2 regions of the Hydrogenophaga sp. PBL-H3 genome follow, and region 2 is predicted to be linked to the other one. Evidence: predicted binding sites of a transcription regulator. Region 2 holds the regulator's gene; the other holds the start of a gene.
What was found. Region 2 encodes HrcA, which represses chaperone genes, less so after heat shock. Its sites were predicted from a motif close to TTAGCACTCNNNNNNNNNGAGTGCTAA; they were not measured.
Positions count from the first base shown of each region.

Region 1: the regulator HrcA is predicted to act here: its motif matches at 14,550-14,576, upstream of groES (co-chaperone GroES).

Region 1 is NZ_CP044972.1:3,648,184-3,664,039, reverse strand. Features, by position in the region: gene F9Z44_RS17075 (porin) at 1-4, shown strand, start outside; gene F9Z44_RS17070 (ComEA family DNA-binding protein) at 96-440, opposite strand; gene F9Z44_RS17065 (DUF3047 domain-containing protein) at 623-1,459, shown strand; gene F9Z44_RS17060 (ABC transporter substrate-binding protein) at 1,560-3,146, shown strand; gene F9Z44_RS17055 (ABC transporter permease) at 3,211-4,191, shown strand; gene F9Z44_RS17050 (M20 aminoacylase family protein) at 4,205-5,485, shown strand; gene F9Z44_RS17045 (ABC transporter substrate-binding protein) at 5,482-7,059, shown strand; gene F9Z44_RS17040 (ABC transporter permease) at 7,188-8,099, shown strand; gene F9Z44_RS17035 (ABC transporter ATP-binding protein) at 8,104-9,078, shown strand; gene F9Z44_RS17030 (ABC transporter ATP-binding protein) at 9,150-10,172, shown strand; gene F9Z44_RS17025 (MurR/RpiR family transcriptional regulator) at 10,261-11,109, opposite strand; gene tal (transaldolase) at 11,172-12,113, shown strand; gene groL (chaperonin GroEL) at 12,431-14,077, opposite strand; gene groES (co-chaperone GroES) at 14,159-14,452, opposite strand; gene F9Z44_RS17005 (sensor domain-containing diguanylate cyclase) at 14,689-15,856, shown strand, end outside.
Region 2 is NZ_CP044972.1:1,034,997-1,050,852, reverse strand. Features, by position in the region: tRNA gene F9Z44_RS05095 (tRNA-Arg) at 80-156, opposite strand; tRNA gene F9Z44_RS05090 (tRNA-Ile) at 184-260, opposite strand; gene hrcA (heat-inducible transcriptional repressor HrcA) at 303-1,325, opposite strand; gene F9Z44_RS05080 (NAD kinase) at 1,420-2,337, shown strand; gene recN (DNA repair protein RecN) at 2,382-4,025, shown strand; gene rapZ (RNase adapter RapZ) at 4,040-4,954, shown strand; gene mutY (A/G-specific adenine glycosylase) at 4,951-6,054, opposite strand; gene F9Z44_RS05060 (dynamin family protein) at 6,051-7,994, opposite strand; gene mutM (bifunctional DNA-formamidopyrimidine glycosylase/DNA-(apurinic or apyrimidinic site) lyase) at 8,088-8,903, opposite strand; gene F9Z44_RS05050 (tetratricopeptide repeat protein) at 8,995-10,809, shown strand; gene F9Z44_RS05045 (lipoprotein insertase outer membrane protein LolB) at 10,806-11,279, shown strand; gene ispE (4-(cytidine 5'-diphospho)-2-C-methyl-D-erythritol kinase) at 11,294-12,184, shown strand; tRNA gene F9Z44_RS05035 (tRNA-Gln) at 12,281-12,357, shown strand; gene F9Z44_RS05030 (ribose-phosphate pyrophosphokinase) at 12,458-13,432, shown strand; gene F9Z44_RS05025 (50S ribosomal protein L25/general stress protein Ctc) at 13,533-14,162, shown strand; gene pth (aminoacyl-tRNA hydrolase) at 14,253-14,906, shown strand; gene F9Z44_RS05015 (YfhL family 4Fe-4S dicluster ferredoxin) at 14,861-15,154, opposite strand; gene coaD (pantetheine-phosphate adenylyltransferase) at 15,171-15,689, opposite strand; gene rsmD (16S rRNA (guanine(966)-N(2))-methyltransferase RsmD) at 15,726-15,856, opposite strand, start outside.

The DNA.
Region 1 (15,856 bases), 1.8 Mb from region 2:
CTAAATCGCCTGCTGACTTCGGTCAGCTGGAGAGTTGAAGAAAAAAAACCCACCGTGGTGACACGGTGGGTTTTTTCATGGATGGGCCTTTTTGATCACTTGACCGCTGGCGCTGGCGCCTTCTCTGCTGGTTTCTTGGCTGTGGCCTTCTTCTCCGGCGCGGGTTTGACGGTGGGTTTGAATGCGTCACCGTTCACGGTGAGGCCCTCTGCTGACAGCTTGGCGGCGCGTTTGTCGCCAATGCCAGGTACCCTTTGCACGAAATCAGCCCAGTCTTTGAATGGCGAGGCCTTGCGCTCATCAAGGATCTTGGTGGATGTGCTGGGGCCTATGCCTTTGATGCTGTCGAGGTCGGCCTGGGTGGCTTTGTTGATGTCGACAGCGGCGAAGCTGGCCGCCGCGAGCAATGCCAGCATGCCGGCGAGAAATTTCTTGAACATGAGTCCTCCGTTTTGAAGTGGTTTGAACGCATCAGACCCGAAGAGCTGATTTGCCACATCGGATCTGCTGCGGAAGCCTGATGGCAGGCCTCGGTTGAAAAATATAGTTCAAAAATACTCAATAAATGTCGGTGCAATCTCTGATGTACAAAGTTTGTAGTTTTATTTGACACATTTTCACCATGTTCTTTTTGCCTCGTTTGATGAACATCACGGTGGTCGTCTTCTCTTCGTCACTCGTGAAGGGCCTCGCGGCGTTTGCGTTGGCTTTGGGTTTGGTGGGGTGCGCGGTGTCTGCACCGGGGCACGAAGACCTGGCTGCGAACGATGCGGCGAACACGGCCCGTGAGGCGGCCTTGAGTGCCGCCACGGCGCAGCTGTTGTTCACGCCGCCTTCGGCGCTGCCCTGGCAGCCATTCGCGTTGCCTGGAAAACGCTATGAAGTGTTCGAGCCGGTTGCCGTGCAGGCGCGGCCGGCGTTGCGCGTGCGGGCGCAGAGCTCGGTGAGCATCTTGCGGCGCCAGTTTGAGCCCGCTTTGCTTGCGCCGGGTCGTCTGGCGTTTTCCTGGAAGGTGGATGCGCTTCCCCTGGCGGCCGATCTGGCTGCGGCCGATGCGGCGGACTCACCGGTTCGTATCGTCCTGGGCTTTGAGGGCGACCGCTCGCGCTGGACGCCGAAGATGCACCGGCTCTCGGAGATGAGTCGCCTGCTCACGGGCGAAGAATTGCCTTATGCAACGTTGATCTACGTGTGGGGCAACCAGGAGGCGTTGGGCACCGTGGTGGTGAATCCACGCACCGATCGCATTCGCAAGCTGGTGCTCGACAGCGGCACGAGCCAGCTCGGTGTCTGGCGCGACCATGTGCGCGACGTGCAGGCGGATTTCAGACAGGCGTTTGGCGAGGAGCCGGGGCCCTTGCGTGTGGTGGCCCTGATGACGGACACCGACAACACCCGCAGCGCGCTCACCGCCTGGTACGGCGCGCTGACGCTGGAGGCCGCAGCGCCGGCACGTTGAGTCGACGCTGGTTTGCCCCCTGGATGCGGGTTACCCCGGTTCGGAGGCGGGAACGTTTGTTGCATAGTCCCTGCGTGTTCTTACTTTCAGGGATTTCCTCATGAATTCACGCGTCTCGAATCTGCACCTTGCTGTCCTGTCTGCTGCGCTCGCAATGGGTGCTGGCAGCCTGCAGGCGAAGACCTTCAAATGGACCAGCGCCAGCGATATTCCAACCTGGGACATCCACTCGCAGAACAACGCGCTGGCCAATGGCATTCATGCGTCGGTGTACGAGTCGCTCGTGTACTACAACAGCAAGACCTTCAAGCCCGAGCCGGTGCTGGCCACGGGCTGGAAGCAGGTCACGCCCACGCAACTGCGCCTCAATCTGCGCACCGGCGTGAAGTTCCACGATGGCTCCACGTTCTCGGCCGACGATGCGGTGTTCTCGATCGAACGCGCCATGACCAAGACCTCGAACTTCGGTATCTATGCCCAAGGCATCGACAAGGTGGTCAAGGTGGATGCGAACACCATCGACATCTTCACCAAAGACCCCAACCCGGTGCTGCTGAACCAGCTCACCGAGCTGCGCATGATGAGCAAGGCGTGGGCCGAGAAAAACAACTCGACCTCACCCAAAGACATCAAGACGCAAGACGAAAATTTTGCCCACCGCAATGCCAACGGCACCGGGCCGTTTGTGTTGAAAGAGTGGCAGCCCGACCAGAAGATGGTGCTCACGCGCAACCCGAACTGGTGGGGCAAGGCTGAAGGCAATGTCACCGAGGTGATCTACACGCCTGTGAAAGCGGTGGCCACACGCATGGCCGCGCTGCTCTCGGGCGAGGTGGACCTGGTGCTCGACCCCAGCCCGCAAGACTTGCCGCGCGTGCGCTCCGAGGGCACCTTGAAGGTGATTGACGGCATCGAGAACCGCACCATCTTCTTCGGCATGGACCAGTTCCGCAACGAACTGCCGGGCAGCAACATCAAGGGCAAGAACCCGCTGAAGGACCAGCGCGTGCGCAAGGCGCTTTACCAGGCGATCGACATGAACACGATTGCCCGCGTAACGCTGCGCGGGCTGGGTCAGCCCACCGGCGCACTGGTGGCGCCGCAGGTCAATGGCTGGACCGAGGCGGTGCACAAGCGCTACCCGTTTGACGTGGCCGCTGCGCAAAAGCTGCTGGCCGACGCGGGCTACAAGGACGGTTTCGAGGTGGACTTTGCCTGCCCCAACAACCGCTACATCAACGACGAGCAGATCTGCCAGGCGGTCACAGCCATGTGGGCACGCATCGGCGTGAAGGCCAAGCTGCGCACGCTACCGCTGTCGACCTACTTTCCGATGATCCAGCGCTATGAAGCCAGCATCTACATGCTGGGCTGGGGCGTGCCGACATTTGACGCGCTCTACAGCCTTCAGTCGCTGGTGCGCTCGGTGGGCGCGGGTGGTGATGGCAACTACAACGTGGGCCGCTACAGCAACCCGCAGATGGATGCGCTGGTGGAGCGCACCAAGAAGGAAACCGACCTGAAGCTGCGCACCGAACTGCTGACCAAGGCACTGGCCCTGCAGAACGAAGACGTGGCGCACATCCCACTGCACAACCAGGTGATTCCGTGGGCCATGAAGAAGAACATCGACGTGGTGCATCGCGCCGACAACCGGCTGGACTGGCGCCTGATCAAGGTAAACTGATTTCAGCCCATCTGCAGAGGGTCGCTCACCTCAGGTTGCGACCCTCTCTTCATTTGTACCCACGATGTTTGCATTCATTCTCAGGCGACTCGCGCAAGCCGTGATCGTCATGATCAGCGTCGCGCTGATCGCGTTCATGCTGTTCCAGTACGTGGGCGATCCCGTGGTGTTCCTGCTGGGGCAGGACGCCACGGCCGAGCAGGTCCGCGAACTGCGGGCCGATCTCGGTCTCGATCAGCCATTCTTCGTGCAGTTCTGGTATTTCCTCGCCAACGCGGTGCAGGGCGAGTTCGGACTGAGCCTGCGCCAGGGTGCCAAGGTATCGCGCTTGATCGCGGAGCGCTTCCCGGCCACACTGGAACTTGCCATGGTGGCTGCGGTGCTGGCACTGGCTGTGGGCATCCCCATGGGCGTGTATGCCGCGCTCAAGCGCGGCTCCTTCATGAGCCAGCTGTTCATGACCGTCTCGCTGCTCGGCGTGTCGCTGCCCACTTTCCTGATCGGCATTTTGCTGATCCTGGTGTTTGCCGTGAACCTGGGCTGGTTTCCCAGCTTCGGTCGCGGCGACGTGGTCCAGATGGGCTGGTGGTCCACGGGTTTGCTCACGGCCAAGGGCTGGCTGCACATCACCTTGCCGGCGATCACGCTGGCGATTTTCCAGCTCACGCTGATCATGCGGCTGGTGCGTGCCGAGATGCTGGAAGTGCTGCGCACCGACTACATCAAGTTCGCGCGCGCAAGAGGCCTCACCGACCGCGCCGTGCATTTCGGCCATGCGCTGAAGAACACCCTGGTGCCGGTGATGACCATCACGGGCCTGCAACTGGGTGGCCTGATTGCGTTTGCCATCATCACCGAGACGGTGTTCCAGTGGCCGGGCATGGGCCTGCTGTTCATTCAGGCGGTCACATTCGCCGACATTCCCGTGATGGCCGCCTACCTGTGTCTGATCGCGCTGATCTTCGTGGTGATCAATCTGATCGTGGACTTGCTGTACTTCGCCGTCGACCCTCGCTTGCGCGCCGAAAAATCGGGTGGACATTGAGCCCTGCACAGACATGCTGACCTCCCGCATCAAGGCCCATGGTCGCGCGTTCGCGCACATCGTGGCGTTTCACCCGGAGCTCACCGCGCTGCGCCGGGATCTGCACGCGCACCCCGAAATCGGGTTTGAAGAGCACTACACCGCGCAGCGCGTGGTGGAGTCGCTCAAAGTGTGTGGGGTGGACGAGATCCACACCGGCATCGGCAAGACCGGCGTGGTCGCGGTCATTCACGGACGGCGCCGCGAGAGCGGCCGCATGATCGGCCTGCGCGCCGACATGGACGCCTTGCCCATGACCGAGCACAACGACTTTGCGTGGAAGTCCACCAAGCCCGGGATGATGCACGGCTGCGGCCACGACGGACACACCACCATGCTGGTGGGCGCCGCGCGCTACCTGGCCGAAACGCGGCAGTTTGACGGCACGGCGGTGCTGATCTTCCAGCCCGGCGAAGAAGGCTTTGCGGGCGCCAAGGCCATGATCGAAGACGGCCTCTTCGAGCGCTTCCCGGTGCAGTCGGTCTACGGCATGCACAACTGGCCGCAGATGAAACCCGGCACGGTGGGGGTGAACCCCGGGCCGATGATGGCGTCGGCCGACCGCATCACCATCGAGATCACCGGAAAGGGTGGCCATGGCGCGCACCCGTACCAGACGGTGGACCCGGTGCTGGTCTCGGCCCACATCATCACTGCTGTGCAGAGCATCGTCTCGCGCAATGTGCGCGCCATCGACAGCGCGGTCATCAGCATCTGCGCCATGCAGGCCGGTGACATGGGCGCCTTCAGCGTGATGCCGGGCAAGGCCACGCTGGTGGGCACGGTGCGCACCTTCAATGCCGAGGTGCAGAACCTGATCGAGCAGCGCCTGCAAGAGGTGTGTTCTGGCGTGGCGCTGGGCCTGGGCGCTGCCGCTCACGTGAAGTACGAGCGCGTTTACCCGGCCACGATCAACAGCGCCGCCGAGGCCCGCTTCGCCGCCGACGTGGCGCAAAAGCTGCTCGGGCACGACCACGTGGACCGCAACATGGACCCGAGCATGGGGGCAGAAGATTTCTCGTTCATGCTGCAGGCCAAACCCGGTGCCTACCTGCGCCTGGGGCAAGGCCTGGAGAGCGGCATGGGCGGGTGTTACCTGCACAACAGCCGCTACGATTTCAACGACGAGGTGCTGCCTCTGGGCGCAGCGCTGCATGCTGGCCTGATCGAACAGGGCATGCCGCTGGCCGACGCCCCTGGCAAACCCGCTCAATCGACTTCCACAATTTCCAACCACGCAAGGAGTGATGCATGAAGTTCAACAAGACAGTGGTCAGCGGTCTGGTGATGTCCGCGGCCTTCGCCGTGGGTTCGGCCAGCGCGCAGACCATCCGCATCGGCAACCAGGGCGATGCGCTCTCGATGGACCCGCATTCACTGAACGAGTCGTTGCAGCTCAGCGTGACGAACAACGTTTATGAGCCGCTGGTGGGTCGCAACAAGACGCTCGGCCTGGTGCCGGCATTGGCCACGAGCTGGAAGCAGACCTCGCCGAGCGTGTGGCGCTTCGAGTTGCGCAAGGGCGTGAAATTCCATGACGGCGCGCCGTTCACGGCCGATGACGTGCTGTTCACCTTTGCCCGTGCCTCGGGCGAAGGCTCGGACATGAAGAGCTACACCAACGATGTGAAGGAGGTCCGTAAGGTCAACGACTTCACCATCGACATTGAAACCAAGGGGCCTTTCCCCATCCTTCCCGACGTGCTCTCGCTGCTGTTCATCATGAACAAGAAGTGGTCTGAAGAAAACCAGGCCACGCGCCCTGTGGACCGTCGCAAGGGCATCGAGAACGCGGCGTCGTTCCGCGCCAACGGCACCGGCCCATTTCGCCTGCGCGAGCGCCAGCCCAACATCAAGACCAGCTTCGTGCGCAACGGCAACTACTGGGGCAAGATCGAAGGCAACGTGATCAACGTGGAATACACGCCGATTGGCAACGACTCCACACGCGTGGCTGCGCTGCTCTCAGGCCAGGTCGACGTGATCGAGCCGGTGCCGCTGCAGGACGTGGCGCGCATCAACGCCAGCGGCAAGAGCAAGGTGATGCAAGGCCCTGAGCTGCGCACCATCTTCCTCGGCATGGACCAGAAGCGCGACGAACTGCTGTTCTCCAACGTCAAGGGAAAAAATCCCTTCAAGGACAAACGCGTGCGCCAGGCCTTCTACCAGGCAATCGACATCAACGGCATCCAGCGCACCGTGATGCGCGGTGCGTCCAAGCCCACGGCGTTGATGGTGGGTCCGGGCATCAACGGTTTTGACGAACCAATGAACGCCCGCCTGCCCTACGACCCCGAGGTGGCGAAGAAGCTGCTCACCGAAGCCGGCTACCCCAACGGCTTCGAGGTGGCCATGAACTGCCCGAACGACCGCTACGTGAACGATGGCGCAATCTGCCAGGCGGTGGCGGCCAACCTCGCACGGGTGGGCGTGAAGATCCTCCTGCAGGCCGAGACCAAGGGCACCTACTTCCCCAAGATCCTCAAGCGCGACACCAGCTTCTACATGCTGGGCTGGACCCCGGGCACCTACGACTCGCACAACGCCCTGAATGCGCTGATGCGTTGCGTGGACGAGAAGGGCAGTGGCCAGTTCAACCTGGGTGCGTACTGCAACCCCAAGATCGACGAGTTGACCGTGCAGATCCAGTCGGAGACAGACAAGGCCAAGCGTGACGCATTGATCAAGGAGGCTTTCAAGCTGCATTCCGACGACATCGGTCACCTGCCGCTGCACCAGCAAGCGCTGGCCTGGGGCGTGGCCAGCAATGTGGAGCTGGTCCAGCTGGCCGACAACTTCATGCCGTTTCGCTACATGTCTGTGAAATAGAAGCCCCCCGTGCGCCGCCTGCGGCGGCGTCCCCCCGGAGGGGGGACGCCCGCTGAGGCCGGCGGAGCCGGACCCGCGCGGGCCCTGGGCGGGCGCGCTCTCACTCGTTGCACTCTTAGGACTTTCCGTTGACCTCACTTCTGCACCGCTGGTTCGACAGCGATGTCGGCCACAGCTTCCGCACCTCTCCCACCGCCATCGTGGCGGCGGTGATTGCGCTCATCTGCGTCTTTTGCGCCGTGTTTGCGCCATGGGTGGCCCCGCACAACCCGTTCGACCTGGCCACGCTCGAACTCTCCAACGCGCGCCTGCCGCCCGCCTGGAGTCCGGAGGGCTCGCGCAACTTCCTGCTGGGCACGGACGACCAGGGCCGCGACATCCTCTCGGCGCTCATGTACGGCGCGCGCATCTCGCTGGCGGTGGGGCTGGCCTCGGTGCTGCTCTCGGTGGTGATCGGTGTGTCGTTTGGTCTGGCTGCGGGTTTCCTGGGGGGCTGGGTCGACAGCGTGCTCATGCGTCTGTGCGACGTGATGTTGTCGTTCCCTGCCATCCTGGTGGCGTTGCTGATCGCCGGTGTGGGTCGCGCGCTGTTTCCGAATGCGCACGAAGCGCTGGCCTTTGGTGTGCTCATCATCTCGATCACGCTCACCGGCTGGGTGCAGTACGCGCGCACCGTGCGCGGCTCCACGCTGGTGGAGCGCAACAAGGAATACGTGCAGGCCGCGCGCGTGACCGGTGTGGCGCCGCTGCGCATCATGCGCAGCCATGTGCTGCCCAACGTCATGGGCCCGGTGCTGGTGCTGGCCACCATCCAGGTGGCCACCGCCATCATCACCGAGGCCACGCTGTCTTTTCTGGGTGTGGGCGCACCGCCCACCTCACCGTCGCTGGGCACGCTCATCCGCGTGGGCAACGACTACCTGTTCTCCGGTGAGTGGTGGATCACCATCTTCCCGGGCGCCATGCTGGTGCTGATCGCACTCAGCGTGAACCTGCTGGGTGACTGGCTGCGCGATGCATTGAACCCGCGACTCCGGTAAACCCATGAGCCTCCTCCAAGTCAAGAACCTCGTCGTCGAGTTCCCCGGCCGCCGTGGCACATTGCGCGCACTGGACGACATTTCCTTCGACATCGCGCCCGGTGAAATCCTCGGTGTGGTGGGCGAGTCCGGCGCGGGCAAGTCGCTCACGGGCGCCTCCATCATCGGGTTGCTTGAACCCCCAGGCCGCGTGGCCTCGGGTGAAATTTTGTTGCAGGGCCAGCGCATCGACAACCTGCCACACGAAGACATGCGAAAGGTGCGTGGACGCAAGATCGGCGCGATCTTCCAAGATCCGCTGACCTCGCTCAACCCGCTGTATTCGGTGGGCCGCCAGCTCATCGAGACCATCACCACCCACCTGCCCGTCACGCAGGCCGAAGCACGCAAGCGCGCCATCGAACTGCTGAAAGACACCGGAATCCCCGCGGCCGAACAACGCATCGACCACTTCCCGCACCAGTTCAGTGGCGGCATGCGCCAGCGGGTGGTGATTGCGTTGGCACTCGCGGCCGAGCCGCAGCTGATCGTGGCCGACGAACCCACCACCGCGCTGGACGTGTCCATCCAGGCGCAGATCATCACGTTGCTCAAGACCATCTGCAAACAGCGTGGCGCGGCGGTGATGCTGATCACGCACGACATGGGTGTGATCGCCGAAACCTGCGACCGTGTGGCCGTGATGTACGCCGGGCGCATTGCCGAGATCGGTCCGGTGCACGAGGTCATCAACCACCCGGCCCACCCATACACCGCAGGTCTGATGGCCTGCATCCCCGACATGAGCATGGACCGCGAACGCCTGCACCAGATCGATGGCGCCATGCCGCGCCTCAACGCCATCCCGACCGGCTGCGCCTACAACCCGCGCTGCGAAAAGGTGTTCGACCGCTGCCATGTGGAGCGACCCGACCTGCTGATGGCCGGCGCCACGCGCGCGGCCTGCTGGCTGCACGCCGGTGCGGGAGTCTCGGCATGAGCTCGGACATGTTCGAGCGGGCCGTGCAGGCCCAGGCCGCCAAGGTGCAAACCGCCCAGACGCACGCGGACGTGTCTGCCGCCACCACCCAGGCAGCCACCGCCGCGCCACTGGTGCGCGCCATCGATCTGGCCAAGACCTTCGACGTCTCGGCTCCTTGGCTCAACCGAGTGATCGAGCGCCAGCCGCGCCAGCTGTTGCGCGCGGTCGATGGCGTGTCCTTCGACATCCCGCGTGGCCAGACGCTGGCGTTGGTGGGTGAGTCGGGCTGCGGCAAGAGCACCGTGGCGCGCCTGCTGGTGGGTTTGTACGAGCCCACACGGGGTGGTTTCGAGTTCGACGGGCAGGACGCGCACGCCGCCTTCAAGACACCCGAGGGCCGCAAGCTGCGCCGCCGTATCCAGATGATTTTTCAAGACCCCTACGCCAGCCTGAACCCTCGCTGGCGGGTGGAAGACATCATTGCCGAGCCGCTGCGTGAGCACGAGATCGAGACCGACCCGGATGCGCTGCGCGCGCGGGTGGATGATCTGCTGAAGTCGGTCGGTCTGTCTCCGCTGGATCGCGTGAAGTATCCGCACCAGTTCAGCGGCGGGCAGCGTCAGCGCATTTCCATTGCGCGGGCCCTGGCCACGCAGCCCGAGTTTCTGGTGTGCGACGAGCCCACCAGCGCGCTGGACGTGAGCGTGCAGGCGCAGGTGCTCAACATCATGAAGGACCTGCAGCGCGAGCGCGGTCTCACGTATCTCTTCATCAGCCACAACCTGGCCGTGGTGCGGCATGTGAGCGATCAGGTGGGCGTGATGTACCTGGGCCGGCTGGTGGAACTCGCGCCCAAGCACACGCTGTTCGACAGCCCGCGCCACCCCTACACGCGCATGCTGCTGGACGCGATCCCGAAGATGCACGACACGGGCCGCGCACGCACACCGGTCTCGGGCGAGGTGCCCAACCCGCTGAATCCACCCAGCGGCTGCGCCTTCAACCCGCGCTGCCCGCACGCCAACGACCGCTGCCGCAACGAGCGACCCGAATTGTTGACCTTGGCCGGTATCCGCATCGCGTGTCACGCGGTGGAAGAAGGGCGTATCTAGATCCCTCCGCGCTGCCTGCGGCGCCGCCCTCCGGGGAAGCCGCGTCAGCGGCGCTGGGAGGCGCGAGACCTGTTCGCAGCGCGCACGGTCACGCGTACCGTTTGCTTTTCAGGTTGTTCTTCATTTCCTTGAGCAGCGGCTGCAGCTTGTTGCCGCCGATGCGCAGGGCCAGGCAGGTGGCCACGATGTCGATCACCATCAGGTGCATCAGGCGCGAAGTCATGGGGCTGTAGCGGTCGTAGCCCTCGGGGTGGTCGGCCGAGAGGTGGATGTGGCCGGCCTGTGCCAGCGGCGTGCCGCTGGTGGTGATGGTGATCACAGTGGCGCCGTGCTTGCGCGCGATGTCGGCCGCGTCCATGAGGTCGCGCGTGCGGCCCGAGTTGGAGACGATCACCACGCAGTCGCCAGGGCCGAGCAGCGAGGCACTCATCACCTGCATGTGGCCGTCGCTGTAGGCGATGGCGTTGATGCCCAGGCGAAAGAACTTGTGCTGCGCGTCCTGCGCCACGATGCCCGAATTGCCCGCGCCATAAAACTCGATGCGACCCTTGTGCTTGTAGGTCGACACGAGTGCATCCACCGCCTTTTCAATCGCGTGGCTCGACGCGTCGTTGCGGTACTTCAGGAACGCCGCCACCGTGTTGTCGATCACCTTGACCAGCACGTCGCTGGTCTTGTCGTCCACGTCCACGCTGCGGTGGATGAAAGGCACGCCCTCGCTCACCGTGCCGGCCAGCTTGAGCTTGAAATCGGACAGGCCGTCGTAGCCCATGCTGCGGCAGAAGCGCACCACGGTGGGCTTGCTCACGTGGGCGCGATCGGCGAGCTCGGTCACGGGCAGGCTGGCGAAGGTGCGCGGGTCCAGCAGCACGAGCTTGCCCACACGTTGCTCGGCGGGTGCCAGCGAGGGCAGGGAGGCTTTGATCCGGTCGAGCATGGGGTGCACCTGGTTGGCAGAGGATGAAATTTTATTACCTGATCTGTTCGATAATACGTTCCATGAACCAGCTCGATGCCCTCAAACAATTCACCACCGTGGTGGCCGACACCGGCGATTTCAAGCAGATTGCCGCTTTTGCGCCTCACGACGCAACGACCAATCCCTCGCTGATCCTCAAGGCGGTCCAGAAGCCGGAGTACGCGCACCTGCTGACAGACGCGGTGGCGAAGTACGGCTCCCTGGGCCTCGACGAAGTGACGAACCGGCTGCTGGTGCATTTTGGCTGCGAGATCCTGCAACTCATTCCCGGCCGCGTGTCGACCGAGGTGGACGCTCGTCTGAGCTTCGACACCGAGGCCACGGTGGCGCGCGGACGCCGCATCATCGACCTGTACCGGGGCGAGGGCGTTCACGCGGACCGTGTGCTGATCAAGGTGGCTTCCACCTGGGAGGGCATTCAGGCCGCGGCCCAGCTGGAGCGCGACGGCATCCACACCAACCTCACGTTGCTGTTCTCGTTTGCCCAGGCGGTGGCCTGCGGGCAGGCGAAAGTCCAGCTGATTTCACCCTTTGTGGGTCGCATCTACGACTGGTACAAAAAGACCGCGGGCGCGGCTTGGGACGAGGCCGCCATGGCTGGCGCCAATGACCCGGGTGTGCGCTCGGTGCGCAGCATCTACGAGTTCTACAAGAATCACGGCATCCACACTGAGGTGATGGGCGCGAGCTTTCGCAACGTGGGCCAGATCACGGCGCTGGCCGGTTGCGACCTGCTGACCATCAGCCCCGACCTGTTGGCCCAGCTGGCTGCGAGCGAGGCGCCCCTGAGCCGTGCGCTGGACGCCGAAGCAGCGAAGGCCATGGACATTCCTTTTGTGACCCACGACGAAGCCAGCTTCCGCTTTGCTTTGAATGAAGACGCGATGGCCACGGAGAAGCTTTCCGAGGGTATCCGGGCTTTCGTGGCGGACACGATCAAGCTGGAAGCCTTGATGCGCTGAGCCTCCGTTCTTTGGCCTGGAGCGCATGGGTGCCCGGGTGGGCCGGACAGCTCATCAGCCGCTTCGCGTCAGCAAATCGCCGTCCGGCCCACCCGGGCACTCACGCTTTGGTTGAAAGAGCGGTTGAAGACAGAAATGAAAAAACCCCGCGAGGTGACTCGCGGGGTTTTTTTCTTGGGATTCCCGTCAGCCTGCGGTGATGCAGTCCGACGCAGCATGAGGGCCTAGCGCAAGGCGCATGGGCACTGACAGTAGCAACGCTACGGCAAGCCCATGCAACGCGGCGATCGGCCCTCAGGCAAGGAGAGCCGGAGCAATTACATGCCCATGCCGCCCATATCGCCCATGCCACCCATACCGCCACCACCCATGGCGGGTGCGTCATCCTTCGGGGATTCGGCAACCATGGCTTCGGTCGTGAGCATCAGGCTGGACACCGAAGCAGCGTTCTGCAGTGCGGTGCGGGTCACTTTCGTGGGGTCCAGAATGCCCATTTCGATCATGTCGCCGTACGTGTCGTTGGCGGCGTTGAAACCGAAGTTGCCTTTGCCGGCCAGGATGGCGTTGACCACCACCGATGGCTCGCCACCGGCGTTGGCCACGATTTCGCGCAGAGGCGCTTCGATCGCTTTCAGGACCAGCTTGATGCCGGCATCCTGGTCGGCGTTGTCACCCTTGATGGTGCCCGCGGCCTGACGGGCGCGCAGCAGGGCCACGCCACCACCGGCGACGATGCCTTCTTCCACCGCAGCGCGCGTGGCGTGCAGGGCGTCTTCCACGCGGGCTTTCTTTTCCTTCATCTCGACTTCGGTGGCAGCGCCAACCTTGATCACGGCCACGCCGCCGGCCAGCTTGGCCACGCGCTCTTGCAGTTTCTCGCGGTCGTAGTCGGAGGTGGCCTCTTCGATCTGCACACGCACTTGTTTCACGCGGGCTTCGATGTCAGCGGCAGCGCCGGCGCCGTCGATGATGGTGGTGTTTTCCTTGCCCACTTCGATGCGCTTGGCCGAGCCGAGGTCGGCCAGGGTCACTTTTTCCAGCGTCATGCCGACTTCTTCGGCAATCACTTTGCCGCCGGTCAGGATGGCGATGTCTTCCAGCATGGCTTTGCGGCGATCGCCGAAGCCAGGGGCCTTCACAGCCACAACTTTCAGGATGCCACGGATGGTGTTGACCACCAGGGTCGCCAGGGCTTCGCCTTCGACGTCTTCGGCAATGATCAGCAGCGGACGGCCGGCCTTGGCCACTTGCTCCAGCGTGGGCAGCAGGTCACGGATGTTGGAGACCTTCTTGTCGTACAGCAGCACGAAGGGGTTGTCCAACAGGGCCGACTGCTTCTCGGGGTTGTTGATGAAGTAGGGCGACAGGTAGCCGCGGTCGAACTGCATGCCTTCGACGACATCGAGCTCGTTCTGCAGCGATTTGCCGTCTTCCACGGTAATCACGCCTTCCTTGCCCACTTTGTCCATGGCGCTGGCGATGATGTCGCCGATGCTGGTGTCGCTGTTGGCGGAGATGGAGCCGACCTGGGCGATTTCCTTGCTGGTGGTGGTGGCCTTGGAGGCCTTCTTCAGCTCGGCGATCAGGGCTTCCACGGCACGGTCGATACCGCGCTTGAGGTCCATCGGGTTCATGCCGGCGGCCACGTACTTCATGCCTTCGCGCACGATGGCCTGGGCCAGCACGGTGGCGGTGGTGGTGCCGTCACCGGCGTTGTCGGAGGTCTTGGAAGCAACTTCCTTGACCATCTGGGCGCCCATGTTCTGAAGCTTGTCCTTCAGTTCGATTTCCTTGGCCACGGACACACCGTCCTTGGTCACGGTGGGGGCGCCGAACGAGCGCTCGAGCACCACGTTGCGGCCTTTGGGGCCCAGGGTGACTTTGACGGCGTTGGCCAGGATGTTCACACCCTCGACCATGCGTGCGCGGGCTTCGCCGCCGAAAATGACGTCTTTTGCTGCCATGTTGATAACTCCTAATTGAATTGAACAGTTGAGGACAGAGCGAGCAGGCGCTTCGCGGGCTGCTCGGTCAGTCCCGCAAAATTACTTGGACTCAACAACCGCGAACAGGTCGTCTTCTTTCATCACCAGCAGTTCATTGCCATCGACCTTGACGGTCTGGCCGCTGTACTTGCCAAACAGAACGCGGTCACCGACCTTGACGTTCATGGCGGCCACTTCGCCTTTGTCGTTTTTCTTGCCAGGACCGACCGCCAGGATCTCGCCCTGGTCGGGCTTCTCGGCGGCTGCGTCGGGGATGACGATGCCGGAAGCGGTTTTGGTTTCGCTGTCAATGCGCTTGACGATCACGCGATCGCCGAGAGGACGAAGGTTCATTGCATCTCCTGGGTATGGAACAAATGGGAAAGGGGCTCAGGTCGGCGGTGCCGGCTGTGAGCCGGATGGAAGCCGCCGATCACGTGGGGCGAGCTTGTTAGCACTCAACCCCAGCGAGTGCTAATGATAAGGGTGGTGACAACCCATTTCAAGGCCAGCGTGTTTTATTTCTGGTCGCACGCGGAACTTGGCCGCCCCATCCCGGGGCCGGTGGCGCGAGCACTTACCATTCCGGGATGGATCGATTCAACCCCCCGCTCGATCCGGCCCCCTGGTTTGCTTCCCTGTCCCGCCTCCTGGCGGGTCTGGCCGTTCTGTTGTTCGGTCTCTGGATTGCCCTGTGGCCGGACCTCGCCCGCGCCTCACCCGGCGAAACCGACGTCACCCTGCAGGCGCGCCACTGGACCGACCCGACGGGTGGTTTGGGCATCGACGAGGTGGTCCGCCGGCCCACCGGGGATTTCGAGGCCATGGAGCGTTACCGCAGCTTTCAGCTCGACGGCGCCGCGCTGTGGTTGCGGCTGGACCTGCCGCAGCGCGACGCCGGGCGGCGCTGGTACCTGATGTTGAGCGCAGCCGCATTCACCAACCGGGCCACCCTGTACACCGCCAGTCCGTCGGGGGTGTGGACGGCCCAGCAGGCGGGCGATCACCTGCCGGTGTCCCGATGGGACCAGCCGGACCAGTCGCCGTTGTTTGCGCTCGATCCCCAGGCCACCGGCCCTGTGTGGCTTCGGCTGGAGAATCGGCCCGCGCCGCTGAGCCCACGCCTGATCCTGCTGGATGAGCGGGAGTTGCAGGCGAAGCGTCAATGGACCTTCCTGATGGTGGGGGGGTACCTGGGCTTCGGGCTGCTGGTGTTGTTCATCGGGTGGGTGCATGCGCGCCTGTACGCCGACCGCGCGTTCATCGCTTACTGCTGTTATGTGGCCAGCATGCTGGGCTTCCAGGCCGCCTTTACCGGCATCGGCGGCTTGTTCTTCTGGCCCGATCACGCGGCCTGGAACGATGCGGCGCCAGCCGTGTTCATGCTCTGGTTGACGGCCTCGGGCATCTGGTTCGTGCGCGAAGTCTGCGTGGTCTCGCGCCACCACCGCGGGCTCGACCGTCTGGTGCTGGCCTGGTCGGTGTTCGGCCTGCTGTTTCCCGCGGTTTACCTGCTGCTGCTGAACCGGCCGGCCTTCATCGTGCTCAACCTGTACGGCCTGTTGTCGGTCCTGCTGAGTTTCGGCCTTTGCATCTGGACCTGGCGCCGGGGCGAAACCTACGCCGGCTGGATGGCGCTGGGCTTCCTGCCGGTGCACCTGGCCTACCCCTTTCCGGCACTTCGCAGTGCAGGGGTTCTCCCGGACAGTTGGGCGACGCAGTACGCGGTGTTGATCGGCTCGGCGATCGAGATTCCGC
Region 2 (15,856 bases):
CGAGTCCCGCAAAAGTCCCGCAGCAAAGAAAAACGGGCTAGCTCTTTTGGAGCTAACCCGTTGTTCTAGAACGATGTTCTGGTGCGGCTGGCAGGAATTGAACCCACGACCCCTTGGTTCGTAGCCAAGTACTCTATCCAACTGAGCTACAGCCGCGAAGCCTTGAATTATAGCAGGGTTTTTTGGTAGGCCGTGTTGGACTTGAACCAACGACCAAAGGATTATGAGTCCTCTGCTCTAACCAACTGAGCTAACGGCCCGACAACAGGCGGGATTGTAGGGGTCAGACCCCGGGCAAACCTCTACTTGTTGTGGCTCAGTGCATTGCCCACCAGCTTGGCCGTCACATCCACGATCTGGATCATGCGTTCGTAAGGCATGCGCTGGGGCCCGATCACGCCCAGCGTGCCGACGATCTGGCCATCGACCTCGTAGGGAGCCGTCACGACAGACAGATCTTCGTATGGCACGACCTGACTCTCGCCGCCGATGTAGATGCGCACGCCGTCAGCTTGGGCCGAGACGTCCAGCAAGCGGATCAGCTGCGTCTTCTGCTCAAACAAATCGAACATGCGGCGCAGGTTGCCCATGTCGCTGGAGAACTCGCTCACCGACAGCAGGTTGCGCTCACCGGACACCACCACCTCGTCTTGTGCAGCGTCGCCTTCAGCGCCAATGTCCACCGCCGCCTTCATGAGGTCGGCAATCTCGCCGCGCAAGGCGTCAACCTCGTTTTTCAAACGCTCACGCACGGCTTCCATGGTCAAGCCGGAGTAATGGCTGTTGAGGAAGTTGGCGGCTTCTAGCAGCTGCGACTGGGTGAACGTGGCCTGCGTGTGAATGATGCGGTTCTGCACCTCTCCCTCCGGCGAGACGATGATCACCAGAACCCGGCGATCGGACAGGCTCAGGAACTCGATGTGGCGAAACACCGAGGCGCGGCGCGGGGCGGTGATGACGCCCACGAACTGCGACAGGCTGGACAGCATGTTGGCCGCATGGCTGATGACGCGGTGCGGCTGGCCTGCTTCGATGCCCGGCGGTGTCGTCATATCGCTCACAGGCGAAAGGCCTTCGCGGCGCACGGTGAGCATGGTGTCGACAAACAGGCGGTACCCGCGTGCTGTGGGGATGCGCCCGGCCGAGGTGTGCGGACTGGCGATCAGGCCGAGCTCTTCCAGATCGCTCATGACGTTGCGGATGGTCGCGGGTGAAAGCTCCATGCCGGCGGCTCGCGCCAGGGTGCGAGAGCCCACGGGCTGGCCGTCGGCGATGTATCGCTCGACAAGGGTTTTGAGCAGCAGCTTCGCGCGGTCGTCCAACATCACTTCATTTTACGGAGAGAGCATTGCCCGGTACCGTTCGCAGTCGAGGGTTTTCGGGCAATCCACCACAGACGGCCTATGTTGTAATTTGTAGATGATCATGCCCCCCGACACACGGTCCAATCCCACCCGATCGGACCGACCCTTGCGCTTCTCGCACGTGGCCATCGTCGGCAAATACCACGCACCCGGGTCGAGAGATGCGGTCGACGAGATCGCGCATTTCCTGCACGACGAAGGCTGTGACGTATCGCTGGAGCAAGAGACTTCGCTCAACACAGGCCTGAACCAATACCCGGCGCTCTCGGTACCCGAGATGGGCCAGCACTGCGATCTGGCTCTGGTGGTGGGCGGCGACGGCACCATGCTGGGCATAGGCCGCCAACTGGCGCGCTACGGCGTGCCGCTGGTGGGCATCAACCAGGGGCGCCTGGGCTTCATCACCGACATCCCTTTTGAAGACTTTCGGGACAAGCTGCGCCCGATCCTGCGCGGCTCGTTCGAGGACGATCCGCGCTCCCTCATGGCCGCCAGCGTGTGGCGCGATGGCCGCTGCGTGTTCGAGGCCACCGCGCTCAACGACGTGGTGGTCAATCGGGGGGGGGCTGCGAGCATGATCGAGCTGCGGGTGGAGGTGGATGGGCATTTCGTGGCCAATCAACGGGCCGACGGTTTGATCATTGCTTCCCCAACCGGCTCCACTGCTTATGCCCTGTCTGCCGGGGGGCCGCTGCTGCACCCGGCCATCGGTGGTTGGCTGATGGTGCCAATCGCGCCGCATACCTTGTCGAACCGGCCTGTGGTGCTTCCCGGGCACAGCGAGATCGCGATGGAGATCGTCTCGGGCAAAGAGGCCAGCGCCAATTTCGACATGCAGTCCTTCACCAGCCTGTTGCACGGCGACCGCATCGTGGTGCGTCGCTCCGAACATGCTTTGCGCCTGTTGCATCCGGTGGGATGGAGTTACTTCGACACCTTGCGCAAGAAGCTGCACTGGAACGAAGGGGTCTGAGGACCCTTCAGAATCCCGCCTGTTCACACCGCCCCATATCCATCATGAGTCTCCGCCGCATCGCCCTGCGCGACTTCGTCATCGTGCAATCCCTCGACCTGGACCTGGACCAGGGCTTTGGTGTACTCACGGGCGAGACTGGTGCGGGCAAATCGATCCTGATCGACGCATTGCAGCTGGCGCTGGGCGCCCGGGCCGAGAGTGGCGTGGTGCGTGAAGGCGCTCTGCGCTGCGAGATCGCTGCCGAGTTCGATGCCCCCGCGTCGCTCACCCCATGGCTGGAAGAACAAGGTTTCCCGGTCGAAGATGGCCTGCTGCTGCGCCGCACGGTCGATACCGAAGGGCGCAGCAGGGCCTGGATCAATGGCAGCGCTGCCACGATGGCACAGCTCAAGGCCCTGGCCGACGGTCTGGTCGATATTCACGGTCAACATGCCTGGCAAAGCCTCACACGCGCAGAGGCGGTGCGCGACCTGCTGGACGCCTACGCCGGGATCGACACCTCCAGCGCCACCCAGGCCTGGGCCCAGTGGCGCCAAAAACGCAAGGCACTGGACAACGCGACCGAAAAGCAGAACACGCTAAAGCAGGAAAGCGAGCGCCTCTCATGGCAGATCGCGGAGCTCGACAAACTCGCGCCTCTGCCCGGCGAATGGGAAGAATTGAATGCACAGCACGGCCGCCTGGCCAACGCGCAAGGTCTGCTGGACGCAGCGCAGGCCGCGGTCACCGCCCTGGACGATGAGGAGTCCAATGCGGCGGCACTGATCCACCGAGCGCTCTCGGCGCTGCAGGCGCAGGCGCACATCGAGCCCCGGTTTGCGGATGCCATCGCCGCGCTGGAAGCCGCACTGGCTCAGGTGCAGGACACCGTACACAACCTGCACCAGTACGCCCGCCACACCGACCAGGACCCCGCCAGCCTGGAGGCGCTGGACCAGCGTCTGGCGCAGTGGGTATCGCTGGCCAGGCGCTACCGCCGCAGTCCCGACGAAGTGGCCGAGGTGCTGGCGCAATGGAAACACGAACTGGCCGCGATCGATCAGGCGCTGGACCTCGAAGCACTGCAACAAGCCGAACGCTCGGCCTGGAAAGCCTTCAACGCCGAGTTGCAAACCATCACCAAGGAACGCCAGAAGGCCGCGCCCAAACTGTCGAAAGCGGTCACGCAGAGCATGCAGGCGCTGGGCATGCAGGGCGGCGTTTTTGAAGTGGCCTTGCAACGCCTCGACGAGCCCCAGGCCCATGGTTGGGAACAGGTCGAATTTCGCGTGGCGGGCCACGCCGGCGCCACGCCCAAGCCGGTGGGCAAGGTGGCCTCGGGCGGTGAGCTCTCTCGCATCGCGCTGGCGATCTCGGTGGTCACCAGCCGGCTGGGGCAAGCGCCCACGCTCATCTTCGACGAGGTGGACTCGGGCATCGGCGGTGCCGTGGCGCACACGGTGGGCCAGTTGCTGCGCCAGCTTGGACAGGACCGCCAGGTGCTCGCCGTGACCCACCTGCCCCAGGTGGCGGCCTGCGCCGACCACCACCTGCTGGTGAGCAAGCAGATGGTCGGGCGACAAACCTTGAGCACAGTGGCACCCATTGAGCACGAAGCCCGCGTGATCGAACTCGCGCGCATGCTCGGCGGCAGCGAAAAATCGGAAATCTCGCTGGCCCACGCCCGCGAACTCCTCTCCGCCTGACCGCTACAACGGCCATGTCCTCAACCAACGAAACCCCCATCCACCTGGTGCTCATCACCGGCATGTCTGGCTCGGGCAAGTCGGTGGCACTTACCGCGCTGGAAGACGTGGGCTTCTACTGCGTGGACAACCTGCCACCCGAGTTGCTCGAATCCTTCATCGAGCTGGAACAAAGCCACAAGGCCAGCAAAGTGGCCATTGCCATGGATGTGCGCAGTGCGGGCTCGCTGCCAGGCCTGCCCAAGCGACTGGCGCAGCTGCAACGCCATGCCCAGCGCCCGGTCAACCTCACCACCGTGTTTCTCGATGCAACCACCGACACGCTGGTGCGCCGGTTTTCGGAGACGCGGCGATCGCACCCGCTTTCACTCAAGCAGTTCAACGACCAGCACCGTGCGCTGACCGAGGCGATCGAGCAGGAACGAGAACTGCTGGCGGAGCTGCGCGACCAGGCACTGGTGCTCGACACCAGCCTGATCCGCCCCACACATCTGCGCAGCCAGATCAAGGACCTGCTGGGCGCCACGCAGGCACCGCTCACGCTGGTGTTCGAATCGTTCGCCTTCAAGCGCGGCATCCCCATGGACGCCGACTTTGTCTTTGATGTGCGCATGCTCGCCAACCCGCACTACGAGCCCGACCTCAAGCCGCTGACCGGGCGCGACGCACCGGTGGCGGCCTACCTGGTTGCGCAGCCCGAGGTTCGGCAGATGGAGCAGCAAATCACCGTGTTCCTGAGTCACTGGCTGCCTCAGATGCTGCGCGACCACCGCAGCTATGTGACCGTGGCCATTGGCTGCACGGGCGGGCAGCACCGGTCGGTTTACCTGGTGGAGCAGCTCGCGCGTGCGTTCGGCCTGGACTGGTCCACGCGCGTGAGGCACCGCGAGGCCGACAGCTGGCCGACACCGCTGGTGCCCGGCGTTTAAGTCCGCGAAAACAGATCGGACACCAGCAAGGCTTGCAACAGCAGCTTCACGGGCGCAGGCAGGCCGTGCTGACCCAGCATCTGGGCATCGACCCATTGACCCTCCGGCAATTCCCCAAGGTTGGGCTGCGACCTGAGTTCCAGCAGCAAGGGGTGTAGCCGCAACTCCCGGTGGGTGAGGCTGTGCGACACCGCGTCCAGCGCGATCAAAGAATCCAGCCAGGCCGGCGGCAGGCCCGCGTGGGCCGCCTGTTCGCTCTCGAACACAGGCGGGCAATACAGGCCTGCCCAGATGCCGCTGGCGGGCCGACGCTGCAGCCAGAAGCGATCCGGTCCATCGACCAGCTTCACGAGCAGCAACCACCAACTTTCATGGCGGCGCTTGAGGGTCCGCGTCTTGACAGGAAACCGCTGCGGCTCACCCGACAGGTAGCCCCTGCAAATGCCATTCATGGGACACTGCCCGCAGGCCGGGCGACTGCGCGTGCACACCGTCGCCCCCAGATCCATCAGCCCCTGCGTGTAGGCCGTAATGTCGTCTGCAGCAGGGTCGATCGGCAACAAGGCCTGCGCCAGGTTCCACAACTCGCGCTGAGGTGCTGCCTGCGCAAGGTCGCCCTCAAACGCGAGCAATCGCGTCAGCACCCTTCGCACATTGCCATCAACGATGGACACGCGTTCGCCAAAACAGAACGATGCGATGGCAGCCGCGGTGGAGGCCCCGATACCGGGCAGCGTTTCAAGCCCCGCGGCTGTTGCAGGAAATTCACCACCGTGGCTGTTCACCACCGCTTGGGCGCAACGGTGCAAGTTGCGCGCACGGCTGTAGTAACCCAGGCCGCTCCACAGGGCCATCACCTCGTCAGTGTGTGCGGCGGCCAGGGCACGGACGTCGGGGAACCGATCCAGGAAACGCGTGTAGTAGCCCAGCACAGTGCTCACCTGGGTCTGCTGCAGCATGACCTCGGACAGCCACACGCGGTAGGGGTCTCGGCTGCCCTGCCAAGGCATGCCGCTGCGCCCGGCGCGGCGTTGCCATTCGATCAGCAGGGGAGCAAAGGTGAAGGGCAGATCGGCGCGCGTGCCGACGACGCCGCTCATGCCGCCAGGGCTTCGGCGGGTTCTTCGTCGGGCGCGGCCAGCAGGTGATCGGTCAGCTCGGCCAGCTTGGCATCGAGCAGGTTGAGCTTGGCCTGGTGAGTCTGCAGTTCGCGAATGCGCTCGTCCAGGCCGCCTGCGGCCTGCTGGATGCGCGAGACCGCTTCAATGCGCCGGGTGAAGTTGCGGCGGCGCTCACGCAACTGGGCATCGAGTTGGGCAGCTGCCGACTTGTTCCACAGTTCCACCTCATTGACCGCCGTGTCGTACACCACCCGCAAGCGGCTCATGAGCGCTCGCGCCAGGCGCTCAGCGAATTCGGGATTCGCCAGCTTGAGCGCATTGCCCAGACTCAGGTATTGCAGGTGGCTTTTCTCGATCAGGTCGAGGTCCTTGACATACTGGGCCAGTTGCGGCGGTGTGGGAGCCTGCAAAGAGAAGCCGTACTCGGCGTTCAGGCTCTTGAAACTGCCTTCCAGCATGGACTGGATATCACCTGCCATGCCATCGGCTTTGGCCATGTCGGCACGCAAGCGGTCAAACGTGTGGTCGTATGCACGGCGCACACCCAGCTTGATGCCCGGCTGCCGAAGCGCCTTGGACAACACCGACACCTCGGATTTGAGGTGCGTGGCGCTCAACATGGCGAAGAGGTCTTTGAGCAGGCGCAGGTGGACCGAACGAACCGCCTGGATCTTGGCGCCACTGGCGTCGAAGTCGGCTTGCTCCTGCTCGATGCGCAGGCGCATTTGTTTGATCACGCTGGCGTTTTTGCCGCGCAACCCGTCCAGCTCTTGAATCTGCTCGACCAGATCGCGCGAGCGGGTGTGCACCATGCGCGTGGTCTCCACCCGCAACGACTGGATGCCTGTGGCCACGGCCGCACTCAGGATCTTGCGGCGCTGGCCCAGCAGGTCCACGCCCAGCGCCGTTTCCAGCTCCATGAGGTTGCTCGCTTCGAGCAGTTTCTTGTCGCGATTGACCTTGGCCAGCAGGCCCTTCTGGGCAGACACCGCCAGCACCTGACGCGGCGAGAGCCCGAGAATCTCGGCAGAGTCGGTGCGCTGAGATGCGATCTGCAGTTGCACTTGCTCGGGCGAGCTCAATGCATCCCACATTGTGTCGATCTTGTTGAGCACGACCAGACGCGACTCCTTGCCCTCGCCCAGCACCGACAGATGCTGACGCCAGATGGTGAGATCGGACTTCGTCACGCCGGTGTCTGCCGCCAGGATGAACACCACCGCCTGCGCCTGGGGCAGCAGGCTCACCGTGAGTTCGGGTTCGGCACCAATCGCATTGAGCCCGGGGGTGTCCAGGATCACCAAGCCTTGCTTGAGCAGCGGATGCGCCATATTGATCAGGGCGTGGCGCCACCTCGGCACCTCCACCGTGCCGTCGGCGGCGACCAGCGGGTTGTCTTCGGGCGCTTCATCGCTCCAGAAACCCAGGCCACGCGCTTCATCCAGGGTGACCCGGCGAACCTCTGCCACTTTTTGAATGGCACGCGCCAACTGCTTGGGATCGTTCACATCCAGATCCACACGCTCCCACTTGTCTGGAGCATTGCGCCAATCCAGCAGCGACAAGGGTTGCAGGCGGGTCTCGATGGGCAACAGGCGAAGGCAAGGGGGCACTTCGGCGTCGTAGCCCAGCTCGGTGGGACACATCGTGGTACGCCCCGCGCTCGCCGGCATGATGCGACGCCCATAGCCGGCAAAAAACACCGCGTTGATCAGCTCGGATTTGCCCCGCGAGAACTCGGCCACGAAGGCCACCATGATCTTGTCGTTCTTGACCTGGGCATGCAGTCCATCCAGACGCTCGCGAATGCCCGGCTCCATCAGGTCATGGTCGGTCAGCCACTCGGCGAGCAGACGCAGACGCAAGGCAAACTGCTTGCGCCAAACACCGTGTTGGTCAAATTCCTGATTGAAACTCATAGGTCTGATGTTGCATCCATCGGTCAATATAGCATCGGGCTCCTGCGCAAAACTGGGCGGCCGACATGCCCGACGGCCGGGTTGGCCTGGCGATCAAATTTTCTGGCAAATGGTGCAAAAAAACGTCGATCGTTGCCCTTGGCGAATGGCCTTGACGGGTGTACCACATACCCTGCAGGGTTGCCCTTCGCGCCCATAGACCATCGCATCCAGCTGGAAGTAGCCCGACTGACCTTCTGCGCTGGAGAAATCGCGCAGCGTGCTGCCGCCCAGCGCCACGGCGCGGGTGAGCACCTGAACGATCGCGGCGTGCAGACGCAAAGCGCGTGGCTTGCTCAGCCGATCGGCTCGCAAGGTCGGGCGGATGCCCGCCAGGAACAAGGCCTCCGATGCATAGATATTGCCAACGCCCACCACGATGTCCCCAGCCAGCAACACCTGCTTGATCGCCGAGCGGCGCAGCTGCAGGGCGCGGTGAAACGCCAAGGGATCAAATCCCGCTTCCAGCGGCTCCACGCCCAGGCTGCCCAGCAGCTTGGCCGCCGGCTCGACGTCCAGCGCAGGTGCATAGACGACTGCGCCAAAACGCCGTGGATCGTGCAGGCGCAACGTTCCCCGGCTGGTCGACAACTCAACATGATCGTGTTTGCCCCGGGAAGGCAGCGCCTGCGCAAACTGCAGGCTGCCCGACATGCCCAGGTGCAGCAGCAGATGGCCCTGGTCAAGGTTGAGCAACAAGTACTTGCCCCGGCGGGTGACCGACTGGACCGACCGCCCTTCCAGCATGGCTGCCTCACAGCCCAGTGGCCAGCGCAAGGGCTTGCCCAGCTCCAGACGCAGGATGGAAGCACCGGCAATGCGGTCGGCAAAGCTGCGCCGGGTGACTTCAACTTCGGGGAGTTCGGGCATGGATCGGTATTTTCTTCAAGGCATCCGGAACGCTTGTGCGGTCTTCCGATCAGACCCCTGCACCCCGAAAACCTTCCATTATCATGACCCGATGAATACCTTGCACCGCATCGCAGGCCCGTCCACCCAGCCTGCAGGCCTCGTGCGCAAGTCGGCGCTGGCCGTCGCCCTGGCCACCTGCTTCTGGGGAGCCTCGGCTCAAACCACCCCGGCAGCGCCTGCGCAAGCGCAAGCCACGGCATCGGACGCCGGGGAGATCGTCAACTCGGCATTGAACGCTCCGCTGTTCTACCAACTGCTGCTGGGTGAACTCAACGTGCGAGCGGGCGAACCCGGAACGGGCTACTCCTTCATCCTGGATGCGGCCCGCAAGCAACGTGATCCGCTTCTTTACCGCCGCGCGGTTGAAGTGGCGCTGCAAGCCCGATCGGGCGAGGCTGCTCTTGCAGCGGCGCGGGCGTGGTCGCAGGAAATTCCCGGCAGCTCCGAAGCCAACCGGTTTGTGCTGCAGATCCTGCTGGCCCTCAACCGCGTCAATGAAACCGGGCCGGTGTTGCAATCCATCCTCAAGGACGTCAGCGCTGCGGAGCGCAACGACACCATCAATGCCGTTCCGCAGACATTTTCCCGCGTGACAGACAAGGCGCAGGCCGCTGCGGTGGTCCGCGAAGCCCTGGGTCCGTACCTCAAGCAACCCGCACACGCAGCCGCTGCATTCACCTCGGTGGGCCGCATGTATCTGGCGCAGGACCAGTTGCCCGAAGCGCTGGTCTCGGCCCGCCTGGGCCACACCGCAGAGCCGGCTTCTCCCTTCCCGGCGCTGCTCGCCCTCGAACTCATGGAACGTGGTGAGCAGGCGGCTGAGCCCATCGTGCATCAACAGCTCGCCGCCAGCAGCATCGCCACATCGGCCGACACCGCCGTCGCCCTGGCTTATGCACGCATTTTGCTGGACACGCAGCGCAACCAGGAAGCGCGTGCTCAGCTTGAAAAACTGACGACACGGCAACCCGATCAGGCCGAACCCTGGCTGCTGCTCGGCTCGTTGCAGCTGCAGGAAAACGCACTGCCGGCCGCCGCGGCGTCGCTGGAAAAGTACATGGCATTGGCCCGGCAGGCGGGTGATGAGCGTTCGGCCAGAGGACTCACGCAGTCTTATTTGATGATGGCGCAGATCGCGGAAAAGCGGCAGGATTTCGCGGCTGCCAACGCCTGGCTGGACCGCATTGAAAACGCCGACGATGTCATGGCCGCACAGATCCGGCGTGCCTCGCTGCTGGCGCGGCAGGGGCGGATGGCCCAGGCTCGCGCCTTGTTGCGCAGCCAGCCCGAGCGCCGCCCCGATGATGCCCGCCTGAAACTGGTGGCTGAAGCGCAGTTGCTGCGCGACTTCAAGGCCTGGAGGGAAGCCTATGAGGTCTATGGCGAAGCGGTGGCCCGCTTCCCCGACGTGGCTGATTTGAGATACGACCAGGCCATGATGGCGGAGAAGGCCGGCAAGCCGGCCGACATGGAAGTGCTGCTGCGCGCCCTGATCGCGGCCAAGCCCGACTTCCACCACGCCTACAACGCACTGGGCTATTCCCTGGCCGAGCGCAATGTGCGTTTGCCCGAGGCCAAGAAGCTGATCGAGAAAGCCGTGGAGCTGGCGCCGGGCGATGCTTACATTCAAGACAGCCTGGGCTGGGTTGAGTTCCGTCTGGGCAACACGGCGCGTGCACTCGACATCCTGCAGGCGGCCTACGGGAAACGTCCCGATCCGGAAATCGCGGCGCACCTGGGCGAGGTGTTGTGGTCACAAGGACAACGAGAACAGGCGCTGAAGATCTGGCGCGAAGGCCTGCTCCTGTCAGCGGACAACGAGACCCTGCAGACCACGCTCAAGCGCCTGCGCGTCAAGCCATGAGGTGGGCAGCGCTGCTGCTCACCGTGGCCCTGCTGTCGGCCTGCGCCACGCCGCAGCGCACCGTTCTGCCCGGTGAGGAGCTCTGGAGTGGCCGTCTGGCAATGACCGTGCAGAGCGATCCACCACAGTCCTTTTCAGCCAACTTCGATCTGCGCGGCACGCCGGCGGCTGGCGAACTGCAGCTCACCACACCTCTGGGCACCTCGCTGGCCACGGTGGTGTGGTCGCCCGGCAGCGCCGAACTGCGCCAGGGTGGCCAGGTCACGCGACGCGGCAGCCTGGACGAACTGACCGCCGAACTCAGCGGCACGCCAGTGCCGGTGGCAGCCCTCTTCGGCTGGCTGCGCGGACAAACAGGCGACGTGCCCGGCTGGCAGGCCGACCTCGCCAGACAACCCGAAGGCCGCATCACGGCACGCCGGCTGTCGCCGCCACCCGCAGCCGAACTTCGGGTTGTCGTGCAACCATGAGCCGGGAGACATGCTTGCGGCGCTTGCTCGACGTGCCGGCACCCGCCAAGCTCAACCTGTTTCTGCACATCACCGGGCGGCGCGACGACGGTTACCACCTGCTGCAATCCATCTTCATGCTGATCGACTGGTGCGACCGCCTCCACTTTGAACGGCGATCGAACGGCGCCATCAGCCGGGAAGACCTCACGCCAATGACCCTGCCGGCTGACGACCTCTCGGTGCGTGCGGCCAGGGCCCTGCAAGCCGCCACCGGCTGCGCCCACGGCGTGCACATCGGCCTGGAGAAACACCTGCCCGCCGAAGCCGGCATGGGCGGTGGATCGTCGGATGCCGCCACGACATTGCTGGCGCTCAACCGCCTCTGGGGCCTGGGATTGAATCGCCACCAGCTCGCCACCATCGGCTTGAAGCTGGGCGCCGACGTGCCTTTTTTCATCGGCGGGCACCATGCCTGGGTCGAGGGCGTGGGCGAGCAACTCACGCCCGTGCAACTTCCCAAGGCTCGGTTTGTGGTGGTCAAACCGCCGGGCGGCGCAGCGACACAGCGCATCTTCAACGCGCCCGAACTCAAACGCGACACAAAAACTGCTACAATCCAAGGCTTTGCTGCAAACGACTCGCGAGAAGATGCCCAAGCGATTGGGGTGGTCGAATCCCAGAAAATTCTGGCTTTCGGACACAACGATCTTCAACCCGTGGCGCAGGCGCTGTGTCCCGATGTGGGGCACTGCATTCAGTGGTTGCAAGACCAGGGTTTGCAGGGGCGCATGACCGGATCGGGCACGGCGGTGTTTGCGCAGATGCCGCAGGCCATGCAACTGACCACCGCCCCGAGCGACTGGACGGTTCGTGAATGCAGCAACATGGATGTCCATCCATTGCTCGACTGGTGCTCCGATTAGAATCGGCAAGCGTTCAGCCCAGGCAGTGGTTGCGCAACCTGCGACAAGGTTTTTTCGGTGGTTTGTCCGGCTTCACGCTGAACAGATCTCCTGCGTAGGGGAGTCGCCAAGTTGGTAAAGGCACTGGATTTTGATTCCAGCATGCGAGGGTTCGAGTCCTTCCTCCCCTGCCACCCGGTTTTCATCACATCACGTACCCATCCGGCCGTTCCACGAACGGCCATTTTTTGACGGCGATCCTTTTGGGCCGTCGCTCAAACAGCTGGGAACCCCATGCAAGTTCAGCCGCCCGATTTCATGATCTTCACCGGCAACGCCAATCCGGTGTTGGCCGCGGAGATCGCACAGCATCTGGGCACCCAGCTCGGTGCGGCCAACGTGGGTCGCTTCTCCGACGGTGAAGTCACGGTAGAGATCACGCAAAACGTGCGCGCACGCCACGTGTTCGTGATCCAGTCCACTTGCTCGCCGACCAACGAGAACCTGATGGAACTCATCATCATGGTCGACGCGCTCAAGCGTGCATCGGCCGTGAGCATCTCCGCCGTCATCCCCTATTTCGGCTATGCCCGCCAGGACCGCCGCCCGCGCTCCGGCCGCGTGCCGATCTCGGCCAAGGTCGTGGCCAACATGCTGACCGCCGTGGGTGTGAACCGCGTGCTGACCATGGATCTTCACGCCGACCAGATCCAGGGCTTCTTCGACATCCCGGTGGACAACATCTACGCCTCGCCCGTGCTGCTAGGCGACCTGCGTCAGAAAAATTACCCCGACTTGCTGGTGGTCTCGCCCGACGTGGGTGGCGTGGTGCGCGCCCGCGCGCTGGCCAAGCAGCTCAACTGCGACATGGCCATCATCGACAAACGCCGGCCCAAGGCCAACGTGTCGGAAGTCATGCACGTGATCGGCGACATCGATGGCCGCAACTGCGTGATCATGGACGACATGATCGACACCGCCGGCACGCTGGTCAAAGCGGCCGAGGTGCTCAAGGAGCGCGGCGCCAAACACGTTTACGCGTATTGCACGCACCCGATCTTCTCTGGCCCTGCCATCGAACGCATCGCCAAGGGCAGTGCCCTCGACGAGGTGGTGGTCACCAACACGATTCCCCTGTCGCAAGCCGCCCAGGCTTGCGCCAAGATCCGCCAACTTTCCGTGGCACCGCTGATGGCTGAGACCATCGCGCGCATTGCCTCGGGTGAGTCGGTGATGAGTTTGTTTGCCGATCAGGACAACCTCTTCTAAGAGGCACTGAAGGCAGCAAAAGCGGGTGGCCTCCATGGTGGGGGTCGCTCTTTTGAAACAGAGGCGTTCTGGTCGCGGAACCCCTCCTCAGGAGAAATGTATGCAATTCGTCGCTTTTGAGCGCGCCAAGCAGGGTACGGGTGCGAGCCGCCGTCTCCGCAACACCGGCCGCACGCCCGGTATCGTCTTTGGTGGTGAAACACCCGCCGCCACGATCGAACTCGATCACAACGCCCTGTGGCATGCGCTGAAGAAGGAAACCTTCCACTCGTCGATCCTCGACATGGAAGTCGCCGGCACCGTACAAAAAGTGCTGTTGCGCGATGTGCAGTACCACCCCTACAAGCCGCTCGTGCTGCACGTGGACTTCCAGCGCGTGGACGACAAGACCCGTCTGCACAAGAAAGTGCCGCTGCACTTCATCAACGAAGAAAACGCGCCTGCGGTCAAGACCGACAAGTGCGTGATCAACCACGTGATGACCGAGATCGAAATCGAGTGCCTGGCCACCCAGTTGCCCGAGAACATCACGGTTGACCTGGGCGAAGTCGTCAAGGGCGGCACCGTCCACACGGGCGACATCAAGCTGCCCAAGGGCATCAAGCTCGTCATGCACGGCCGCAAGAATCTGACCATCGCCACCGTGGTGGAGCCGGTTGAAGAAGTCGTGGCCGCTCCCGTGGCCGCTGCTGCCGACGACAAAAAAGGCGCCAAAGGCAAGAAGAAATAATCTGTCCCCGGACCGATGACCTTCTCAAAACGGCCCGCTCACGCGGGCCGTTTTGCTTTCAGCTCCCACACCTGTCGATAATCCGACCCCATGATCAAACTCATCGCCGGCCTGGGCAATCCGGGTCCGGAATACGAACACACGCGCCACAACGCCGGCTTCTGGTGGGTGGACGAGGCCGCGCGCCTGCTCAAGACCTCGCTGCAGATGGAGCGTGGACATTTCGGACTGGTGGCGCGCGCCAATGTTCAAGGCCAGAGTGTCTGGCTGGTCGAGCCGCAGACCTTCATGAACCTCTCGGGAAAATCGGTGGCGTCGGTGGCACGTTTTTTCAAAATTGCACCCGAAGAAGTGCTGGTGGTTCACGACGAGCTGGACTTGCCGCCAGGAGAAGTCAAACTCAAGAAGGGGGGCGGGTATGCCGGTCACAACGGGCTTCGTGACATCCACGCCCAGCTCGGCAGCGCCGACTACTGGCGCCTGCGGGTGGGCATTGGCCACCCGGGCAACAAGAACGAAGTGGCGAACTGGGTGTTGAAGAAGCCGTCACCCGACGACCGCATTGCGATCGCCCAGGCGCTGGACCGCAGCCTCAAGGCCTTGCCACATTTGATCGCAGGGGAAATGGACAAGGCCACAGGGCTCATCCACACCAGCAAGCCGCCGCGACCCAAACCGCCCCGGCCGGCGAAGGCAGATCAGGTACCCGCCGAAGGCGCGTCACCAGCAGCCGACAAAGGCTGACCGGCCTTTTGCAGACGCTGGTATTTCTGCCAGAGCGTCTCGCGCGATTCGATGTGGTCGGGGTGGATGGGAATGCAGCTCACCGGGCAGACCTGCACACACTGCGGCTCGTCAAAATGGCCCACGCATTCGGTGCAACGCGCAGGATCGATCTCGTAGATTTCCTCGCCCATGTAAATGGCCTGGTTCGGGCATTCGGGTTCGCACACATCGCAGTTGATGCATTCGTCGGTGATCAGCAGGGCCATGGTGGTCGCTCCCGGTTCAGGCCCGCAGCGGCGCCGGCTTGAGGTTTGCGCCCACGTTGGCGTTCACCATCTGCGACACGTCGCCGCCCAGCTGCGAAATTTCACGAACCAGGGTGCTGGAAATGCACTGCAACTCGGCCTGCGGCAGCAGGAACACCGTTTCCACCGCCGGGTTGAGCTTGCGGTTCATCGCCGCCATCTGGGCCTCGTAGTCGAAGTCGGTGAGATTGCGGATGCCACGCACCACAGCGCAGGCGCCTTGCTGGCGGCAGAAGTCCATGATGAGACCGTCGAACGGCAGCACACGCACCAGACCAGGCAAACGCGACGCGGCCTCGGCCGCCATGTCCAGACGCTGCTGCAAGGCAAAGCGGGTCTTCTTGTGGTGCGCGATGGCCACTGCGATGACCACCTCGTCAAACAAGAGCGCGGCACGGCGCGCCACATCTTCATGACCGAGCGTGAGCGGGTCGAAGGTGCCGCTGTACACCGCCACGCGGGGCTGTTTCGATGGCACGGAAAGGTCGGAACTCATGGCCGGAATTATGCGCGCGGGGCTGTCAGCGCCCGCTCACTGCGCGGGCAATGGCCGCAACAGGTGAAAGGCCACCGCGCCCGCCTTGCCTTGGCGGTGCACCTGCAGACCCAGCGTCGCCAGTTCATCGTCGAGCCAAGGGCGCGGGGCCTCCAGGTACACGAGGC